Regions from separate parts of the Paenibacillus sp. 10L310 genome, predicted to be linked through region 3. Evidence: predicted binding sites of a transcription regulator. Region 3 holds the regulator's gene; each other region holds the start of a gene.
What was found. Region 3 encodes Rex, which represses fermentation and respiration genes when NADH is low (regulators of the CRP and FNR family bind a similar motif). Its sites were predicted from a motif close to TTGTGAAATATTTCACAA; they were not measured.
Positions count from the first base shown of each region.

Region 1: the regulator Rex is predicted to act here: its motif matches at 5,273-5,290, upstream of AC1DE7_RS05870 (cytochrome ubiquinol oxidase subunit I).
Region 2: the regulator Rex is predicted to act here: its motif matches at 2,677-2,694, upstream of AC1DE7_RS27485 (arabinan endo-1,5-alpha-L-arabinosidase AbnA).

Region 1 is NZ_JBFTKC010000002.1:52,811-60,330, reverse strand. It holds gene AC1DE7_RS05895 (6-phospho-beta-glucosidase) at 1-1,010, shown strand, start outside; gene AC1DE7_RS05890 (MFS transporter) at 1,142-2,332, shown strand; partial or broken gene AC1DE7_RS05885 (GNAT family N-acetyltransferase) at 2,392-2,562, opposite strand; gene AC1DE7_RS05880 (LysR family transcriptional regulator) at 2,589-3,464, opposite strand; gene AC1DE7_RS05875 (MFS transporter) at 3,574-4,968, shown strand; gene AC1DE7_RS05870 (cytochrome ubiquinol oxidase subunit I) at 5,368-6,732, shown strand; gene AC1DE7_RS05865 (cytochrome d ubiquinol oxidase subunit II) at 6,732-7,520, shown strand, end outside.
Region 2 is NZ_JBFTKC010000021.1:29,460-36,979, reverse strand. It holds gene AC1DE7_RS27500 (DinB family protein) at 1-291, opposite strand, end outside; gene AC1DE7_RS27495 (helix-turn-helix transcriptional regulator) at 375-1,292, opposite strand; gene AC1DE7_RS27490 (ArsR/SmtB family transcription factor) at 1,565-2,482, opposite strand; gene AC1DE7_RS27485 (arabinan endo-1,5-alpha-L-arabinosidase AbnA) at 2,880-3,791, shown strand; gene AC1DE7_RS27480 (ABC transporter substrate-binding protein) at 3,924-5,264, shown strand; gene AC1DE7_RS27475 (carbohydrate ABC transporter permease) at 5,422-6,312, shown strand; gene AC1DE7_RS27470 (carbohydrate ABC transporter permease) at 6,339-7,181, shown strand; gene AC1DE7_RS27465 (family 43 glycosylhydrolase) at 7,238-7,520, shown strand, end outside.
Region 3 is NZ_JBFTKC010000003.1:525,138-532,657, forward strand. It holds gene AC1DE7_RS11360 (AAA family ATPase) at 1-851, opposite strand, end outside; gene AC1DE7_RS11365 (hypothetical protein) at 844-1,371, opposite strand; gene AC1DE7_RS11370 (DUF5590 domain-containing protein) at 1,673-2,203, opposite strand; gene AC1DE7_RS11375 (amidohydrolase) at 2,241-3,548, opposite strand; gene AC1DE7_RS11380 (redox-sensing transcriptional repressor Rex) at 3,535-4,188, opposite strand; gene dinG (ATP-dependent DNA helicase DinG) at 4,408-7,269, opposite strand; gene AC1DE7_RS11390 (tetratricopeptide repeat protein) at 7,412-7,520, opposite strand, start outside.

The DNA of each region.
Region 1 (7,520 bases), on a different contig from region 3:
ATTTGGTGAAAACTATTGGATCGTGGAGAAGTCGAAAAATGGTGGATTATTATGAGAGACTGTGTGAAACGATCTTCACCCTTTATAAAGATAAAGTGAAGTATTGGCTTACCTTTAATGAAATTAACATGCTGTTGCATCTACCTTTTGGTAGCTCAGGCCTAGTGTTTGAAGAAGGTGAGAATGAGGATGCTGTGAAGTATCAGGCGGCTCATCATCAATTGATCGCAAGTGCAAAAGCAACTGAAATTGCGCGTAGAATTAACCCGGAAATTAAGATTGGCTGTATGTTAGCAGGTGCCAACACTTACCCGTATACATGTGCACCAGATGATGTCTGGAAAGCCATGACAAGAGATCGCGAGCACTACTTCTTCGTCGATGTACAGTCCCGAGGAGAATACCCAAACTATGCCAAGAAAATGTTAGAACGAATGAATATTCATTTAGCCATGGAAGACGGGGACGAGGAATGTTTGAAAAATAATACGGTTGATTTCGTTTCGTTCAGTTATTATGGTTCACGATTAACCAGTGCAGACCCGGAAGTAAACACACAAACGGCAGCTAACCTGTTTCCGACACTGCGCAATCCTCATTTGAAAACGAGTGAATGGGGATGGCAAATCGATCCTGAAGGTCTAAGAATTACAATGAATTCCTTGTATGACCGATATCAAAAGCCACTATTCATCGTTGAAAATGGCTTAGGAGCGATAGATACTCCTGATGAGACGGGATATATTGCGGATGATTATAGAATCGAGTATTTGCGTCAACACATCCAAGCTTTCATAACAGCAGTGGAAGAAGATGGCGTAGAGTTGTTGGGTTACACGTCCTGGGGTTGCATTGATCTAGTAAGCTCAAGTTCTGGAGAGATGAGTAAACGATACGGTTTCATACATGTCGACAAAGATGACGCTGGAAATGGTACGTTGAAACGTAGCAAGAAAAAATCCTTTGAATGGTTCAAAAAAGTTATTCAAAGTAACGGTAAAGAACTCTAATCGACTGAGCAGTAACGTATGAAGTCATCGACTTATGCGTTACTGCTTTATCCATTTATCGCAGCATCAAGGCTAACTATTGGCCATATGGAGCAAATACAAACATTAGGAGTTGGTTTTTTATAATATCCATGGAGAAGCTTAAAACATATTCGTTATTGTCCGTTGCGTTATTAATTTCTTCAGGTCCAGTGATTGCCGCTAACATTCCTGCGATAACCAATGATTTTCCAGAGATATCGGTAACACATGTAGGATTATTAACGACCATACCTTCATTATTTGTCATTCTTGGTGTGTTAATTGCTAATCGACTTGAACTTCTTATTGGGAAGAAAGCAACTATACTAACTGGATTAGGACTTGTTCTCATTGCGGGAGTATTCCCTGCATTGTATCATGACCTTTTTTCGTTGCTGTTCATTTCTCGCTGTTTGTTTGGGTTAGGTGTAGGTTTATTTAACCGGCTCATCATTCAGATGATCAGTGATATGTATCATAAGAATCCAGCTAAACAAGCAACCGTAATCGGCTTAGAAAGTGCCTTTGAGGGATTAGGAGGCATTTGTCTAACACTACTCGTTGGTCAACTATTGAAAATGGGCTGGCACACATCATTTTATGTCTACGCCCTGGCACTTCCTATTTTCATTGCATTCCTGCTTTTCGTTCCTTCTGATAAAAAAGAGCATAATAGAAGAGAAGAGGTCACCACGAATTCAAGGTACACAAATAATAAAAAAGCCCTTCAAGTCATGATCGGCTATGGTCTCTTATTATTTGTGATTGTAGCTATCTTCATCAATTATAATTTACAGATTACTCCTTTGATTTTGGAAAAAAATATCGGAACTGCGACAAACGGAAGCAACATGATTGCATTTATAGGTTTGGGAGCTTTTGTTGCCGGCTCTTCTTTTGGGAAAGTATACAAAACACTCGGTAACTATATCGTTCCATTATCGATTCTGTTACTTGGAAGCTCGATGTTCGTTACGACGATCTCGCAAAGTATTATTCTTACTACCGTGTGCTCAATGATCATCGGGTTTTCATTCCGCTGTATAATGCCCTATTTATTGCATACTTTTGCACAACAAATCGCCAAAATGGCAAAGCTGGGTACGACCATTGTTCTGATCGCGTATAACTTGGGAGCCACACTTTCACCCTATGAAGGAAGGTTAATTACGCAATTATTACGACTAGATACAGTGCAATCATTAGTCTCAAGTAATGCAATAATTCTATTATGGATTTCAGCAGTTAGTTTGGGAGTAGTAACCCTTCATCGCAAAAAGAAGAATATTCAACAAACATAGAAAACAGGGAACTTCATGATATGGAGTTCCCTTGTTTTATATTGAGTTGTATGAACTTTTTAAATAGAATTCTTGTAATACACCAAGTGATCGGTCCATTCATTATTTTCGTGTATAAACCCTTTACGTAGACATTCAAATTCCATACCAACACTCTCTGCCAGTTTCATGGAAGGGGTGTTATCCACATTAATATGAGCTTCTATGCGGTGGAATTTCAGATGTTCGAATGGACTCCTCTGGACTGAATTTATGCTCATGGCATAGCACTGAAATAGTCCATAACCACGCTGCGAAACTCTAAAGCGGCTTTGGAAATATACCTGTTTTTATGCGAAAGTAGAGCGATTTCCCGAACGAGCTGGTGTTCCTCTACCTGAAGATATCTAATGCGCTCATGCGGGTTTCTGGCTGTGCTAGGTATAAAAGCGAGACCGATCTCCGCCTCCACAAGGGCTGTTAATCTTGCAGGCTCATCCCCTTCATATACATACTTCGGTAGGAAACCAGCGGATTGACATACGGAATCTACCATATCACGAACCCCATACCCTTGCTTCACCCCAACAAACCACTCGTCCTTAAGCTCTGTTAATTGAATGCTGCTTCGGTCTGCATATCGATGACCCATAGGAACAGCGACTACAATCGGATCGTCATATAGTATCTGACATTCGATATCGTCACCTTCAATCGGAGGGGAGGAGAGACAAAAGTCCACCTCGCCCCGATGCAGAAGTCTGGACATGTTTTCTAACGAGACCATTTGCACATGGAACTGAATATCCGGCTTGTTTTTCCGGAATTCCCGCAGTATGCCGGGCAATGTGCTCGCCGTAGTCACTGCCAATTGCAATGTACCCTGATCCGGATTGGAGAGGTCAGCGATTTCCCGCTTTCCTTGTTCCAATTCAAATAGGGCTTTTTCAGTTCGCTGAAGAAATGTTCTTCCAAAGTCGTTTAGTCGTAGCTTTCTCCCGATTCGATCAAATAAAGGGACTCCAAGGTCGTCCTCTAATCGTTGTATCGTTTTGCTCAGGGAGGATTGCGTGACATGCAGCTTTCCCGCAGCTTCCGTAACATGTTCGCATCGGGCCACTGTCAGGAAATATTTTAGTTGAAGAAGCTCCATTTGCACCATTCCTTCATTCCTTCTAGTTCATCAAATCATAACATATAATGCGTTGGAATAAATGAATACGTTCAAGTAAGATAACAACAGAAGAGAGAGAGGTGCACCAATGAACGTTCGAAATAAAGGATTGATGTTAGCTGTTGGACTCGGAATTATGTTGAATCCGTTGAATTCCTCCATGATTTCGGTGGCAATTTCCAGGCTACAACAAGTGTATCAACTTAATTTTACAGCCGTTTCGTGGATTATTTTATCATTTTACATTGCCAGTGCTGTCGCTCAACCCGTCATGGGCAAGTGTAGTGATTTGTTTGGCCGCAGGAAGATCTTCCTCATGGGTCTTGTTATTGTTTTTGTATCGTCCATGCTAGCTCCGTGGTCTCCCAGTTTTTCATGGCTCATCGTATTCCGGATTGTTCAATCATTTGGCACAAGTATGATGGTGGCCGTCGGAATGGCGATTGTCAGAATGAACGTGACTGAAAAACAAGCCTCCGCCTTGTCCACCTTGGCTATATTCCTTTCTGGAGCGGCTGCAATTGGACCTTTTATTGGTGGAGTATTGATTCATTGGTGGGACTGGCACAGCATATTCTTCGTTAATATTCCGTTTGTCTTGGTGAGTTTTTGGTTCGCCTGGAAAACAATCCCGAAGGACGAGCAATCTCCGTCTATCTCTGGTCACATGTCCATTCGGCAATGGCTTGCGTTAATTGACGCACCAGGTATCCTGATGTTTACGGTAGCTTTGGTGACTCTGCTCATCGGTTTACTTTCAGTAAATTCCACAGGAGATATTTCAACATGGCATCTGCTGACAGGGGGGATCGGGTTAATCGCACTCGTCATGTTCTTCCGACATGAATTAAAAGCAGCCACGCCTTTTATCCCTCTGCGAACGTTTGCCTCATATCCGGAGATGACTTGGGTGAATGTGCAATACATGCTGGTGAACATCTTGTTTTACGCACTTTTTTTTGGAGTTCCTACGTATTTGAAGCAGGTACGTCATCTCAACGAAGTTCATACAGGAATGAGCATGCTAGCTTTGGGGTTATGTTCAGTCATTATTGCTCCGATCGCAGGACGCTGGATTGACAGATCAGGATCACGGCCAGCTCTGATCGTATCCGCTTCTTTAATGACATTTGGCTCTATATTAATCGTTGTTATGAATGAAACTTCTCCAATCTTCATAATCATTGTTGCCTTAGCTTTATTTGGCATAAGTAACGGCCTAAACGCGGTCGGTATGCAAGCAGCACTGTTTAAAAGCACACCGAAAGAAATGATTGGAGTCGCATCGGGTATTTTTAATACATCACGCTATCTGGGGACCATTTTATCGTCGTTATTGATTGGAATTGTTATGGGGGATACATTCAATGTGACAGGATTTCAGATGCTTGGAATCATCCTTACGGTATTAGCTGCATCACTGATCATCATGAGCATACGTCGCGAGGCAGGTTTGGTGAGTCCGGAGCAAGTAAGCAAGTAAAATAGAGAATCTGCCGTGCAATAACACGTTTACACCCAATGAATCAATAGCTCCATTGGGTGTATTTTTTGATTTTCACCAAGTTGTCAGAAAGAGTTGATCCTTTCTTGAACGTTTAGGGTAGAAGACGTGTCTTTGATTGAATTAGGTAAAAATAAAGATATAATAATTTTGATTAATAGGTTTCGTTAGTACTTTAAGTGCATCAATATCAGATTTTAATAGGCATCCAATGATTGTTATTATCGGAGGCCTACAGGAGTAAACGCATTATAGGTGTGGCAAGATATCGTCATACCTAACTTTGTGAAATTTTTCGCAACTCTGCATTGAGCTTGGCCAAATCTGATATTGAATGTTTCTAAATTGAACAGAGTTTGAAAGGAGGCAACACAAAGAATGGCTATTGATACGGTTTTATGGAGCAGGCTAGTGACTGGTTTGACGCTCGGGTTCCACGTGATTTTTGCAACGCTTGGTGTCGGCGTACCTTTGATGATTGCTATTGCAGAGTTCATCGGCATTCGGAAGAAGGATCACCATTACATACTTATGGCAAAGAGGTGGTCCAGAGGGTTTGTCATTTCTGTCGCGGTTGGTGTCGTGACAGGCACAGCGATCTCACTACAGTTGGCCTTGGTATGGCCGAATTTTATGAAACTTGCCGGGAATGTCATTGCACTGCCACTATTTATGGAAGTATTTGCATTCTTTTTTGAAGCAATATTCCTGGGCATTTATCTGTACACGTGGGATCGGTTCAAAAATCCGTATATCCACTGGTTGCTGACTATTCCGATTGTCGCCGGGGCAGGCATGTCTGCTGTTTTTATTACAACAGTGAACGGATTCATGAACCAGCCTGAAGGTTTTGTCATGGAAGCAGGTCAATTCATGGCAGTGAACCCCGTGCAAGCGATGCTGAATACAGCGACGTTCTCCAAAGTGTTCCATGTATTAAGCTCGGCTTATCTGACAGGAGCTGCTCTGTTAGCAGGAATAGCAGCCTTTGCGATGCTGAGAAAAGGAGTGTCAGCCTACCACAAAAAAGGCTTGAATCTCATGATGGCCGTTGTGCTGGTATTCAGTTTGTTAAATTCTTTAGCTGGAGATGTGTCTGCCAAGTTTTTGGCTGAGCATCAGCCGGAGAAGCTCGCAGCTGCCGAGTGGCATTTCGAGACGGAAAGCGGCGCGGATTTGATTTTTTTGGGATGGCTGAATGCAGAACATGAAATTATAGGCGCTCTTCATTTGCCGAAACTGCTCAGTTTCCTTGCCTTTGGAGACTTTAACGCCGAGGTAACCGGGCTGAACGAATTTCCACCAGATGAACACCCGCCCTTACTTGTGCATTATTTGTTTGATCTAATGGCTGGTATTGGATTCGCTCTGCTTGCTATATCAAGTCTGTACTTCCTGTTTGTATTCTGGAAGAAACGTAATCAGTTTAACAAGTGGATGCTTCGTATGGTTGCACTGAGTGCACCGCTTGCTTTTCTGGCCGTTGAGATGGGTTGGTTCTATGCAGAGATCGGGCGGCAACCATGGATCATCCGAGGTTATATGCGGGTAGAAGAGGCCGCTACTTCTTCACCGAGTGTGAGAATTTTATTTTTCGTCTTCTTGCTTCTCTACATTCTGCTAGGCGTTATGTGTGTCGTCGTACTGAGACGGTTGTTCAATAACAATCCTGCTGAACTCGAGATGGAGAAATGGTTGAAGGAGAAGCATGATCAATCAGCCGAGAAAGGGGGCCAGGCATAATGAGTTATGAATTAATTGGTATTTCGGTACTCTGGCTGTTCTTGTACGGCTATCTTATTGTAGCTTCCATTGATTTTGGAGCAGGTTTCTTCGCCTTTTATGCACGCCTGACAAAGCAGGATCACCTGATTAATCGTCTGATCTCCCGTTATCTATCACCGGTCTGGGAGATCACCAATGTATTTTTTGTCTTTTTCTATATTGGCATCGTTGGATTCTTTCCGGATACTGCTTACTATTATGGCTCCGCGCTACTTGTTCCGGGAAGTATTGCCGTCATTTTACTTGCCATTCGTGGTTCATTCTATGCTTTCGAAAATTATGGTTCCAAAAAAAGTATCGTGTATTTGTTCTTATACGGAGCTACGGGTCTACTTATTCCAGCGTCATTGTCAGTGGCACTGACCCTGTCTGAAGGTGGCTTTATTTTGAAGCAGGGAGATACCGTTTCCCTGGATTACTGGGCACTATTTACGAATCCATTATCGTGGAGCATCGTTGGACTGGCGATCGTGTCCGTATTGTTCATTAGTGGGTCATTTCTCACATTTTATGCTTCTCGCGCAGAGGACCATTCGGCATTGAAGCTGATGCGGAACTATGCTTTGTTCTGGAGCACACCGACCATTATTCTCGCGCTGACTGCATTTATATATTTGGGTCAACACAATGAGCGTCATTTTCAAAATATGATGGATTTATGGTGGCTACTGGCGCTTTCCGTTGCGTTTTTCATGATTGCCATGTGGCTGTTATATAACGGACGCCGTTATGGTTTAGCTTTTATA
Region 2 (7,520 bases), on a different contig from region 3:
ACTGTATTGTGCCGACAGGTCGGTAAAACATTGGATGTACTCATCCACAGAACCGTGAATTTCACTATTGAGTGGTATGCATGCTTGCAGTGCCTCGGGCATACCGGTGCCAGTTAACACCAGATACCACATCTTATCCACTGTATAGATATGGCTGAGTGCGTGAGCAATGGTTGGATATGAACTGTTCACTTCCTGACTCAGTACAGAAGAGGGCAATTCCTTGATTCTGCCCAGGATGGTTTGGTTGGCCCATGCGTGGTAGTTATACATTTGTTCCGGATGATTCATTGATGATCGTCTCCTTTAATTTGGCGATGGATTGGATGAACTTACTGAGATGATTATAAAAAAAGAAGTATGACAACAGCGTGTCATACTTCTTCATAGAGCTTAAGTGCGTTTCGAAGTTGTTCTTTCAGAATGCCTCGTAATTCAATCGGTTCGAGCACCTCGGCGCCACTGCCCAAACTAAGTAGAAACGACCATAACCACTTGGCTTGTAACGGTTGATAAACCGGGATACGCATCGTCATACTTCCATCCTCGTGAAATTGTTTATCTGCCTGTTGAAAATGATCCATGGCTTCCGCGAGCGCTTCCGGGTTCACCCGAAATACCACATCACTTACCTGATCTTGCCATGACAGATCTGACACAACCGTCTCTTGGGGAAGCTCAAGGTGGGGTTGGAAGTGTTCAGATGTCAGTTGCACGTTCATCATCCGGGACAGTCGGAACTCGCGATAATCCTGCCGTGTCTGGCAAAATCCATATACATACCAATTACGATATTTAAAATGTAATTTTACCGGTTCCAGATGGCGGGGTGTATGTTCATTCTTTGTATTGATGTAGTCAAAACGGACAACCTGATGATCCGTAATACCTTTACGCAGATGAGGAAGGGCATCAGGTTCTGTTCGGCGTGTCTCCAGATCCACCGATAGACTTGAGGTTTGATGCTCCGGTCCAATCGTTTGCAGACGTTCAATCGTGCCTTGTGCACGTGCATCTTCGAATACTGTGGATAGACTGCTCAGGATCGTGATCAGGGAATCCACATCATAAGAACCGAGCAAGCTTTTATCCATCTTGTATCCGTCCATCATGCCGTAGCCACCTTTGAGTCCCTGATGGGAGACGACCGGGAAGCCGGCGGCACAGATTACATCAATATCCCGATAGATCGTTCTTGGGGACACCTGAAACTCTTCAGCCAAGGTGGAAGCAGACAATACTTCGTGGTTCAGCAGTTTGTATATGATTGAGATTAATCGCTCCAATTTCAAAAGGTATCCCCGCCCGTTATTCCATTTTGTCATTACAGGCCATTATTATATCACGCCAGGGTAAACAACATGGAGGATTACACAGGGTCTATAGGAGGTCATATCATGCAGTAAGTTTTGTTCCAACATGATTGGACAAGTTATTCGGTGTGATGAAACAAAAAAAGAGTGCTGGATAGCACCCTCTCGAAGACACATGATTGTTGTTGTGTTGAACAGTTATGTTAGCAGATCGATCGAACTTCATATCGAGTGAATAGTCAGAGACGGCTCTACTCTTCTTGCACGTTATAGAGAACCCGAGCGAGCAGATTCTGTCCATAGTTTCCGAAGTTTTTACCAAAGATCGTTAAGCCCCGTTTGTTCAAAGGTTCGTCCGTAACGGCAATGCGGAAGTGAATATCGCTTTTGTAATCCAGCCCAATCTGGTCCAGCGTCACATCCGAGATGCGGCATCCGTCGATATAGCTGCCTTCTTGTGTAATCCGGATCAGCTTCAGCATGCCGTACTGATTCAAGTGCGGAGGCCACCATTCCGGATTAAAGGTACCGCGTGTATTGCCAAAATCCCCCGGACTTGTCCAGCAGCCAATCTCAATCCCATTGACATAGAAGTAAATATCCGAAGGGTAATTGTCACAAAAGCCAGGGGCCTCCGATCCCAGTTCCATCGACAACTGAATTTCGCTAAAGGACTGATTGGGTTTGAGATAGTTTGGAATCCGATATTCCAGATAACCTTCAGCCAGCCAGATCATCTCCGCATCAATTCGCAGTGGATCAGCAAAGTACCGCGGATCATCGAACTCTCCAACAATGCTGTCCCGGGTAGCGAGACCACATGTAGGTGCGGCCTGATAATCGCTGTAATGACCGACCTGAATTTCCACCTCATAACGATTGTTAATCTCTTGTGAACGCAGATCAACCATCAATTTTTCCTCATTGAGATAACATATCTTCTGAATTCCATGTTTGCCAACGGCGGTGTTGATCTCGATCAATCCGCTCTCTTCAAGCTTCTTGATATGCATCGTGATGGCGCCATTGCTCAGTCCCAGCTTGGTTGCAAGATCATTGAGATTAAGACTTTGGTTCTTGGCCAGCAGCTCGATGATCTGAATCCGGATTTCCGAACTAAGCGCTTTGAAGATATTCACACCCGACATCAGATCTTTAATATAAATCATAGGTGGATTTCCTTTCCCCGTTCTGAACAAAGTCTTCGACACAGACATTTGCACATTTATATGTTTTATTTCAGATAATTATAAATCATTCCCTCATGGAAGGGAAGGGTGGAGAAATAGAAGCCAAAACCCTTGTATATAGCGCAAATACGAGAATATAACCTATTTTTTGTCCACTATTCCGGTTAAAATAAGTGTTAATCAGTTCACATATATTTGAAATATACCATTGAAATGTAATGTAACCGCTTTTATAATCCTATTATACCTAAATTGATTCAATACTTCATGAACCTAATTAACCATTTGAACAGGAAAGGTGGAGTTTGGTTTGGAAAAGTTAAGCAATGTGAAGAGGTTTAAGTGGAAACGGTTAGCGTTACCGGCATTACTTGTGATGGTATTACTGCTGGCAGGTCAGTCAAAAGCTTTGGCGGCATTCTGGAATCTGACCGGAGATACCGCTGTTCATGATCCGTCGATTATCAAAGAGGGCAGTTCCTGGTACACCTTTTCAACCGGCCCGGGCATTCAAGTATTGAAATCCGATAATGGTTCGTCCTGGTATCGTGTTCCACAAATCTTCTTAAGTAAGCCATCCTGGTGGGCTTCTGCCGTTCCGGGACAAAGCGGATTGGATGTATGGGCACCGGATGTAGAGCAGTATAACGGAAAAGTATGGCTCTATTATTCAATCTCCACCTTTGGCTCCAATCGGTCTGCGATTGGTCTTGCTTCTGCGAACAGCATTGGGGCAGGGCAATGGAAGGATGAAGGATTGGTGCTTCAAACCACGACCGCCAATAATTATAATGCCATTGATCCAAATCTGGTCATTGATGCTTCAGGCAATCCATGGCTGGCCTTTGGTTCTTTCTGGAGTGGCCTGAAGATTGTCAAGCTGGACAAAAACACGATGAAACCGACGGGAAGTATAACTTCCATTGCTGCGCGCCCGAATAACGGAGGTGCTATTGAAGGACCAAGTATTGTATATCGTGGCGGCTACTATTACCTGTTTGCTTCCATCGATTCTTGCTGCCAAGGGGTGAACAGTACCTACAAAATGGTCTATGGACGTTCGACCAGTATAACAGGCCCTTATGTGGACAAAAACGGAGTTAATATGCTGAATGGTGGCGGAACGATATTGGATACAGGCAATGTGAAGTGGAAAGGTCCAGGTGGTCAGGACGTGTACAACGGCAATGTCATCGCAAGACATGCCTATGATGCAGAGGATAATGGCAATCCGAAATTGCTGATTAATGACTTGCTTTGGGACTCGAGTGGCTGGCCGAAATACTGATTTATTTTATATAAATATAAAATGTTTTATAAAAGTGTTGACTAAAGTGATCTGGATTTGATAAATTTAACAACAGAAATCTTATTTCATCCAATTGAATACGGTTACAAGTCCAGATCAGGAGGGGTTCAGATGGTAAAGAAAAAGAATTGGGTCACATTTATGCTTCTTATGCTGGTAAGTGCACTGGTACTTGCGGGGTGCGGAGGAGGCAGCGGTGCAAGTGGGGACAAGGAGTTAACATTTATGTTCCGCGGCGGTACTGATGAGCAGAAAGCATACCAAGCGGTGGTCAAGAAATTCGAAGAAGATCATCCGGGTGTGAAAGTCAAAATTATCGTAACGGCTGCGGATCAATATGCAACCAAGCTAAGAGCGGCAATTACAGGCAACAGCTTGCCTGACGTATTTTATATCAATCCGGGTGACGTGAAAGCGTATGTGAACAGCAATGTGCTGATGAACCTCACTTCGTATATTGAAAACAATCCGGATGTTGATCTCGATAATATCTGGAAATACGGCGTGGACCTGTATCGTTATGACGGCCAAATGGCAGGTCAAGGTGATATCTACGGTATGCCGAAGGATCTGGGGCCATTTGCACTGGGCTACAACAAAACGTTGTTTGAAAAAGAGGGCATCCCACTCCCTGACAAGGATAAACCATACACATGGGAAGAGTTCATCAAGGTGAACCAGCAAGCGACCAAGGATACCAATGGAGATGGTAAACCGGATGTATACGGTACTGGATTCAACGTACAGTGGGCACTGCAATCCTTTGTATGGAGCAACGGTGGGGATTGGTTGGATGAGACCAAAACAAAAGTAACGATTGATGATCCAAAATTCGCTGAAGCACTGCAATTCTTCGCGGATATGCAGAACGTATACAAAATTACACCTTCCATTGAGGAAGCGCAAACATTGGATACGTATCAACGCTGGATGAAAGGTGAAATGGCTTTCTTCCCTGTAGGACCATGGGATATGAGTACATTTGAGAAACTGCCTTTCGATTATGATTTGCTGCCTTTCCCTGCGGGGTCGACTGGCAAATCGGCAACGTGGATTGGATCTCTGGGAATCGGAGTGTCGGCGAAGACAAAACATCCGGAAGAAGCAGCAGCATTGGTGAATTACCTTACAGCTTCGAAGGAAGGTATGCAGCAACTGGTAGATGCCAAGGTACAGATTCCGAACTTGCTTGATATGGCAGACGAGTGGGCCAAAGATACATCCACGAAACCAGCCAACAAACAGGAATTCATTGATATCGTTGAAGATTACGGCCGGGCTCTGCCAGGTAACTACACGTACAATGCGGAATGGTATGACCTGTTCTTCACGGATATCCAGCCGGTATTGGATGGCAAGATTACAGCCGCAGACTATGTGAAGCAGCAACAACCGAAAATGCAAAAACTGCTCGACAAAGCGGTTGAACAAGAAAAGAAATCTCAGAAATAGTAGATAGGAAAGGGTGATGCCGGCAGCCTGCAATCATGCTGCTGGCATCATTCGTATTGGAACTTATTGGATTCCATACGGGCATGTGGCATTCGTTGATCGACAAGGTTCAATCGAAGAATGCCACATGCTGATACTAGAAACAGGGGTGAACGCCGTGATTACGAAATCGAGTTTGTATCGCAAAGAGATGCTGTACGGATATCTGTTTATTTTACCTCCGATTCTTGGATTGCTGATCTTTGTCATGTTCCCGTTCCTCTACTCCCTTTATGGTTCCTTTACGGATTGGGACGGACTGGGACAGATGAACTTTATCGGTTTGGCCAACTTCAAGGATTTGCTCACGGATGACCTTTTCTACAAAGCGATGTTTAATACATTCTTCCTGATGCTCGGTATCCCGATTGGTCTGCTGTTGGCGCTGTTGCTGGCAATGGGTCTAAATCGTAAAATTCCCGGCACCACAACATTCCGAGTAATCTATTACATCCCGGTCATTTCTTCTCTCGCTGCGGTGTCCATTATGTGGAACTGGGCGTACAACGGAGATTACGGTCTGGTGAACCAATTCCTTGACCTGTTTGGGATTAAAGGTCCTAACTGGCTCGCGAACAAAGACACGGTTAAACCGGCTTTGATTATTATGACGGTGTGGAAAGGCTTGGGATACACGATGTTGTTGTACCTGGCAGCACTGCAAAGTGTATCACGTACATACTACGAGGCGGCTGAGCTGGATGGAGCAAACGGGTTCCAAATCTTCCGCAATATCACCTGGCCTATGGTGAAGCCAGTTACCTTTTTCCTCATTGTTACAAATATCATTGGCGGTTCCCAGATCTTCACCGAGATGAACATTATGACACCTACGGGTGGTCCTGAATACTCTTCGGCATCAATCGTTTTCTACATCTGGCAGAAAGCCTTCAGTAACTTGCAGATGGGTTATGCCTCAGCGATGGCCATGATTCTTGGTATTTTCATTTTTGTCATTACCCTGGTGCAATTCAAAATGAACGAAAAATCAGCCTATGATGGGGATTGATTGTCAAGGAAAGGAGTGAACCGGAGATGTCTTACAGTCAAAAGAGGAAATTAACAAACTCGATCATCTTTATCGTACTCGCGATTGGGGCGATTGCGATGATTGCACCACTGATCTGGATGTTGTCCACGTCATTGAAGGAGAAGCAGGATGTGTTCGCGCTTCCGCCTGTATGGATACCTGAAGTATTCCAATTTGGTAAGTATAAAGAAATCTGGGAAGCCGGTCCCCTACTCAGCGGGATCAAAAACAGCCTCATCGTTGCGGTGAGTGTAACGGTGGTGGGTACGTTTACGTCCAGTATCGCAGCCTTTGCTTTTGCCAAGTTAAGATTCCCGCACAAAAACAAACTGTTTCTCGCGTTGCTGGCATCCATGATGATTCCTTATCCAACAGTCATGATCCCGCAATTCATCATGTTTGCAAAGCTGGGCTGGGTGGATACGCTGTTGCCACTGATCGTTCCAGGCCTGTTCGGTAACGTAATCATGATCTTTTTCCTGCGCCAATACCTGCTTAGTGTGCCTGATGCAATTATTGAGGCGGCAAAAATCGATGGAAGTTCTTACTTCCGGCTGTACTCCAGTATTACGTTTCCGCTTATCAAACCGGCGATTGCTGCACAGCTGATTCTCTGGTTCATGGGCATCTGGAACGATTATCTGGCACCGATTATTTATCTGAATTCACCGGAGAAGCAGACGTTACAGCTCGTTATAGCGAACTTTAATGCCACGTATGCGATTCAAACAGATTACCCGCTTATTATGGCGGCGTCGATTGTGGCTCTGTTACCTGTATTAATCATCTTCCTGATCTTCCAGAAACAGATTATTGAATCGGTTGCCATTTCGGGAGTGAAGGGATGAACCAGCGGAAGAAATTCCGACGGTGGTCGAATTCAGGAAAAGGAGTGGTTGCTTCCATGTTGTTATTGTTGGTTGTTGGAGCTACTGGTTGTTCTGGAGCAGTAGAAACGGTGTCCCGTCCCGTCTTTCCTGAAGCTCCTCAAGATACTCAGTTGTACGACACTTCCATTTTGGACGATGAATCACGCTGGACGGTTAACAATGCGCATGATCCGGCCATTATCAAAACAGACCAGGGATACTACGTCTATTCCACAGACGTTCGTGTAGCAGGAGAAGCGAAACCCGGCGTCATGGTACGCAAATCAGATGATCTGATCCACTGGACATGGGTAGGTC
Region 3 (7,520 bases):
TGTGCACCGGAGAAACCATATGATTCTTCCGCTGTTTTCTCCAGATTAACTTCCTTCAACAGAGGTTTGTTCACCGCATGCAGTTCCAGAATATGCTTTCTGCCCTTTTTGTCAGGCAAGTCCACTTGAATGTGGCGGTCAAAACGTCCCGGTCGCGTCAGGGCGCTATCCAGCATCTCTTTACGGTTCGTTGCAGCGATAACCAGAATTCTTGGCGTATCGGAAGAATAGATTCCATCCATTTCCGTCAGGAGCTGATTGAGGGTCTGATCATATTCACGCTGTTGACCACCCTCACGTTTCCCTCCGATGACATCGATTTCATCGATAAAGATAATAGCGTTTTCCTTATTTTCCTTGGTGGCACGGGTTCTCGCGTCCTTGAACAAATCCCGAATTCTGCTGGCACCCACACCAACATACATTTCCACGAACTCACTACCCGATGCTGCTACAAAAATAGAATCGGTGTAATGGGCAGCAGCCTTGGCCATCAACGTTTTTCCTGTCCCTGGAGGGCCCGTCAGCAAGATCCCTTTTAACGGGCGAATCCCGAACTTCCGGATTTCTTCATGTTTGATCAGAAAGTCAAGCGCTTCACGCAATTCCTGCTTAGCACTGTCTTGTCCGCCAATTTCTTCAAAAGTAAGCTTGGAAGGTCCTTTTTTCTTCCGTTTACGTTCCTGTGCAGCGCCTACTGTAATCCCGCCACGCATTTGCATCATGAACAGCAAAGCTCCGACAAGCACTGCTGCAATCAGGATCGGAACAATATTAACACCAGTAAAAGCAAGGAAAATAATCAATACGGGAAAAAATCCGATGGCAACTTCTTTTGTCCACTTAGGCATTAGGCCACACTCCTATCTGACCGGGCACACGCGGCAGAATAATAAACTTGCTGGCATCTCCGTCTCTGAGACTGACATATACATTGTTGTCATCCATCGCTGTATTTACCTTAATTCCATTCGTCGCCATCTTTGACAACGTTGGTGTAATCTCGGTGTATTGCTTGTTCTCCATCGCCTGAGCTACGGTGAACATCGCATCACCCCACCAACTTTCCAGTGCTTCACTGGAATGATCCACAACATCCAACTTTAGTGAGCGTGTTCCAATCAGGGTCTGTCCTTCTTTGTGAATATATTGTACCAGTCTGCCCAAATCAACATCAGGTTGCAGATCCAGTTTCAATTGTACGTCATTGCGGTTAATAGTTAATTGAACGTCATTGACTCCATCGTACTGGGTTACCATTTTTTCAATCGGATTCTGCACAGCCACCTGACGATATACAAACCAACCTCCAAACAACACAACGGCTGAAATGACGGCAGTTAAAGCAATAGGCAATACTTTTAGCTTCAAGTGAATTACCCCTCCCGGAATTTGGCCCAACCTACTGGCTTATTGGTATATACGAATATGTGCACATTGACTCCTGCGATAATTTTGACAGGTTTATTTGTTTTGAATGTAACTTTGAGTACATATCTGAGTATATCACATCGTATATACAATTTCGAAGGCGAAAATATGAATAAATTATTAATTTTAACTATTTAAATCAAATATGTTTACAGACAACACAAAGAACCGGTTCAGTCGGATATCCGTCTGCCGGTTCTTTCATTTCTTTAATTCTCTAGTTATCTCACTCTATCTTGTTCTAGCTGTTCGGGAGTGTGTAGACCAGGTCCACCTGTTCTCCGTTGCTAAAACGATAAAAGCGATAGTGGTTATGCGTACCGTCTTTATAATACACTTGCCACACATATATTCCATTCACAACTCCGGGCATGATTCGTTTAATCTCACCGGCAGGAACTTCAGAACTGAAGCGATTGCGTATCTGCGCTTCGGACATGCCATTCTGCAACAACTCACTGTGTACAGCGTTTGCACCCTTAACCGGTTGATTGTTTGCATCGAATTTAACCCAGACCATAACATCCTGGTTATCCTTGTTTTTGCCGATCAGGGTCCAGTAGATGTTGTCAGAGCCTTCTTTGTCTCCCCAGATGTACTTGCGCAATTCATCATAGGATGTAATGCCCAGTTGCTCCTGTGCTGCTTGTATGGCGAGCGCTTCTTCCTTGCGTTGGTCCTGCGTGACATGGACGTAATAACGCTGAAGTCCAAACAGAATCAGAACCAGTGCAAGCAGCGAAATCCATATCCACTTCTTTTTTTTCTTCAAAAGCCGAACTTCCTTTCCCTATGATGCTGTCCTGCAATTAACGAGCAAGCAGACCATCAAATGCCAATTGAGACTCACGCAAAATGCGTTCTTCATCCAGTGTCAGACATTCGCCATGTTTCACCACTTGTTTCCCATCCACCCATACGTGCTCAACATCCTTGGCAGAAGCCGAATAGATTGTATGTGAGATCAGGTCTGTATGTGGATAGAAATGTGCCTGTTCAATGTCCAAGGCGATAAAGTCAGCCTTCATGCCGACCTGGAGTGCTCCGGTATTGTTCAAGAAGATGGATTTGGCACCGTATGACGTTCCGAGTAATAACGCTTCGCCTGCTGGCACTGCCGTCGGGTCACCAGATACACCTTTGTGAATCAATGCAGCCAGTCTCATTTCCTCGAACATATCCAGGTTGTTGTTGCTTGCCGGTCCGTCTGTTCCGAGTGACACGGTAACTCCTGCTTTCAGCAACGCAGGTACCCGCGCAACACCTGAAGCGAGTTTCAGGTTACTTCCCGGGTTATGGGATACAGCCACATCATGACGGGCCAGAATCTCAATCTCTTCGTCATTCAGATGCACCGCATGTGCAACCAGGGATGGACGAGAGAAAAAGCCCAGTTTCTCCAGATGTGCCACAGGACGCAGTCCATAATCAGCCACGTTCTGCTCGACTTCACGAAGCGTTTCCGACATATGTGTATGAAGGGGAAGGTTTAGGTCGTTCGCGACCTGCACAAGCTTCTCTATGTAGTCAGGAGGGCATGTATATGGTGCATGTGGCGAGATTACGGTTGTAATGCGACCATCTGCCTGTCCATTCCACTCACGCGCAAACGCAGCCGACTCCTCCAGCTTCCGCAATTGTTCTTCTTCCGAGCACAGCCCGATTACACCACGTGCCAGTGCTGCTCTAACGCCGGATTGCTCCACAACTTTGGCAACTTGATCCATGTGATCGTACATGTCCAGGAAAGCTGTAGTTCCGCCTTTCAACATTTCAAGCACCGATAGCGAAGTTCCCCAATATACGTCTTCTGAAGTCATTTTCGCTTCCATCGGCCACATTTTTTCCTGCAACCATACTTGCAATGCAAGATCGTCTCCGTGCCCTCTGAGCAACGACATCGCTGCATGACCATGCGTATTGATCAGACCCGGCAGGAAGAACAGTCCTTTTCCATCCACTTTGGTACAATTTTTGTCTTCATCCGGCAATGTCTCACCAATATGCACAATCTTGTCATTCTCAACAACCATGTATCCGTGGACCACGTTCCATGTTGTGCCGCCTTCATTAACGGCAAATTTGCCGTTGTGAATTACCCATCTATTTGTTGTCATCTTCCTCGTCGTCCTTTCCAGTCTCCAAGTAATAGGCCAAACTAAGCAGATCCGTTGTAAAGTCAGCATGGTGAATGCGGATATGCGGCGGTGTTTTTAGAATGGTTGGTGCAAAATTAAGGATCGCTTCAATTCCTGATTCAATAAGCTGATCGGCTACATTTTGGGCTTCCGTATCCGGAACCGTGATAATTCCGATGCGAATGTTTTCCATTTTAACCGCTTCCGTCAATTCATCCATTGGTTTTACCGTCAAACTGTTGATTTGACTACCTATCTTCGGTCCATATGCATCAAATACAGCAACAATCTTCATGTTGTCTTTCAGATATGCGTTGTAGTTGGACAAGGCTTGACCGAGGTTACCCGCTCCTACCAGAGCTACATTAATTTGCTGATCGATTTTGAGAATGTGACGAATTTTCTCGATCAAATAGGATACATCATACCCGATCCCTTTACGACCAAAATCACCGAAGTAAGCCAGGTCTTTACGAATTTGGGCCGGATTCAGATCCAGCCTCTGTCCAAGCTCTTGAGAAGAAACAGTAGCCACCTCACGCTGATGCAACTCGTTCAAATAACGCAAGTAAACAGGCAGACGTCGTACCACCGCTTCTGAAATTTTATCCGATTTCATTCTTGCTCCCCCTTACCAAGGCCGCGATAAAATAATAGATGAAAAGATGAGCATTCTGTATAAAACTCAAAGATAAACGTGACATTTTATACAGAATGCTCCTTGTAATTTAGGTTATAAGTTCTTACGTGCAACTGCTTTAATCGGATACGGAAATATCTAATAAAGTTTAACGCCAAACGATAGTGTCATGCAATGATATAACGAACAAAACAACCATTATTTTTGTTCATTAGCAGGTTTTTCCAACCACTCAGTAATTCGTGGAACCATTTGCTCCGTGAGCATATGCTCCATTTTGGGACCAGGTAATGAATACAAAAAGAATTTACCATAATACGCTTCAATCACCCGTGTATCATAAACAATGACAATTCCTCTGTCCTTTGCTGTACGTACCAATCGGCCAAATCCCTGCTTGAAACGAATGACCGCTTGTGGCACGGACAGTTTCATGAACGGATTTTTCTTCTGTTCCTGGAGCAACTCACTCTTGGCTTCCACCAACGGATGATTCGGTGGCTGGAAAGGCAGTCGCACAATAGCGAGACAAGTTAACGCCTCTCCCGGGATATCTACACCCTCCCAGAAGCTACTTGTGCCCAGAAGTACCGTTGCTTTGGCATCTTGAAACCTGCGAGTCAATTTGGAACGACTTCCACTGTCAACGCCTTGCCCAAGCAACGAGATGTCGTTGCCAGACAGTGCCTCCTTCAGCGGATCATAGACCTGTCGCAACATCTTGTATGAAGTAAACAGAACCATCATGCGTCCACGCGTAGCAATTGCCGTCTCTGCGAGTGATTGCACCAGCATATTAACAAAGTGCGCATCACCCACACTTCCCTTCACACTTGGGAAATCACGCGGAATCACCAGAAGTGCCTGATCGCGATAGTTGAAAGGTGATGGCAACATCGACGTTAATAGCCGATTGTTCTCGGCGGCTTCCTGCAAGCCAAGCTGTTCAATCATGAACTGGAATGACTTATCTACCGAAAGCGTAGCCGATGTAAGCACAACACTTTTCTTTTTATCAAAAAATAAATCCTTAAGTTGTGCACTCACATCTACAGGTACGGCATACAGCTGGAGAGATTTGCTGCGGAATTGGCCGCTGGCTTCCATCCAGTACACCGTTTTGGCGTCATCCATACGCATGAAGAAACGTAGATTCTCCTTCAATGTGGTCAGATCTTTCAGCAGTCCTGTAATGTCCGTGATCAGACTATCCGATTGATAATCATCCTGATCCTCTTTCACTTCAAGCAGCAATTTGTCCCCTTTGCGAACCAAATCGCCCAGAGTCACATAGATCTGGTTCTCCAGATCCTGCAACTCCTGCCATTTTGCAGGTTTCTGAGATGCTTTCAGACGCAGTGAAAATTGCCCCGTCTCTCCCGGTGAAGCATCACTTCGTTCAGGCAAGAGACCAAACAAGGCATCGCTCATACGATCCCACAGCTCCTTAACTTCAAGAGCGAGCGGGAACATCTGATCCACCATGGAGCCCCATTGCACCGAATTTTCATGCCCGGATAACTGCGAACGAAGCATAGGTAGCTGACCATTACGACTGTCTTTAAATAGGCGGGTCAGTGTATGAACCAAGGTGAAATATTTCATATGCATTCCAAGATGTTTACCAGCGACATCCTCCAGATGATGTGCCTCATCGATCACAAGACTCTCATAGGCTGGCAGCAGCTGATGCGCGGCTTTCACATCCGTAAATAATTTGGAGTGATTGGTGATTACGATATCAGACAACCCTGCTTCATGTTTGGCACGATGGTAGAAGCATTTACGGAACCATGGACAGGATCTTCCCAGACATGATTCGGATTCACTCTGTACGGTCTCCCAGAAGTCCCCTCCGCGTCCGCTAAGGTTAAGTTCCTCATCATCTCCGGTTTCGGTCTGCGTAAGCCAGACGATCATCTGAGCAGCTGTGAAATAATCCTCTTTCGGTGTGGCGAATTCACGTTTATTGATTTTGTGTTCAAATTTGCGCAGGCACAGGTAATGTCCACGTCCTTTGAATACAGCAGCCTTAAACGGGAACGGAACCACTTGAGTCAGCATCGGAATGTCCCGCTCTCTCAATTGCTCCTGCAGATTGATCGTATGCGTGCTAACCATAACTTTCTGTTCTTGCTTCACACTTTCGTAAATAGCAGGCAACAGATACCCTAGAGATTTACCGGTACCCGTTCCAGCTTCGATCAAGAGATGTTTCTCTTCATCCAGGGCTTGCCTTACACTGCTGAACATCTGAGTCTGCGCTTCACGCTCTTCGTAATGATCCAGCGTATCCTTCAGGTTCTCACGAACCTGGTCCATAAACTGTTCGAAGCTTACACCATCGAGGGGGTTAGCCTCCCGCTCATCGCGTGGTGCACCAATATCGGTCCAATCACTTACATTAAGAGCAAGCTGACGATAATAGGTATGTCCGTCCAGATCCTGAATCGGCTCTGCTTCCTTCTCACTGCGCATCCCGTCCAAGAACCAGCCCAAGTCACTGTCTTCTGGTGCAAACAGGTCACTGAGGCGCTGAATCGTTATGAGCGGTAATTCCTTTAACTCATCCAGACACTTGAGCAGCACATAGGCTGTTGCCAGTGCATCACTGTCTGCTTGGTGAGGGCGATCATGTTGAAATCCAAATTCGGAAGACACATAACCGAGTTGATAAGAACCCAGAGATGGGAATGTGATCTTCAGAAAATCAATCGTGTCCAGAATGCGGCCAGTGAACGGCAAATAACCGCAACGGTCAAGAGCATTCTGCAAAAAGTGAAAATCAAAAGCGACGTTGTGTCCGACAAGCACCACATCATTAAGTAGCGGAACCATCTCCATCATCATCTCTTCGAGTGAAGGAGCGTCCGCCACATCTTCATCGGTAATACCCGTTAACCCCGAAATAAACGGGGGAATCGGTACACCAGGGTTCACATAAGAACTATATATTTGAGTTATGCTGTAGTCATGATCTATGATGGCAAGTCCGGCCTGTATAATCTCACCGTCGGACTGCGTGCCGGTTGTTTCGAAATCCAATACGGCAAATTTCATTGCAATGTACGGTCCCTTCCATTCCAGTCTATGTTACAGCATAGCAAAAAAAAGGGGATTTGAAAATTAACTGACAAAAAAGCGGTGTCCCCGCCGCTATGCCAAAGGAGGGAACACCGTTTTTTTGTCGCCGAATTCCCGCTTAATGAAGGGTTGTCAGCTGATTAGCATATTGCAATTTCCCCCTGTTCAACCTGCAAGCTTCCATGTTGTACAGTGGTTCGGTCAATGTCGGGTCATACTGAAGGGCC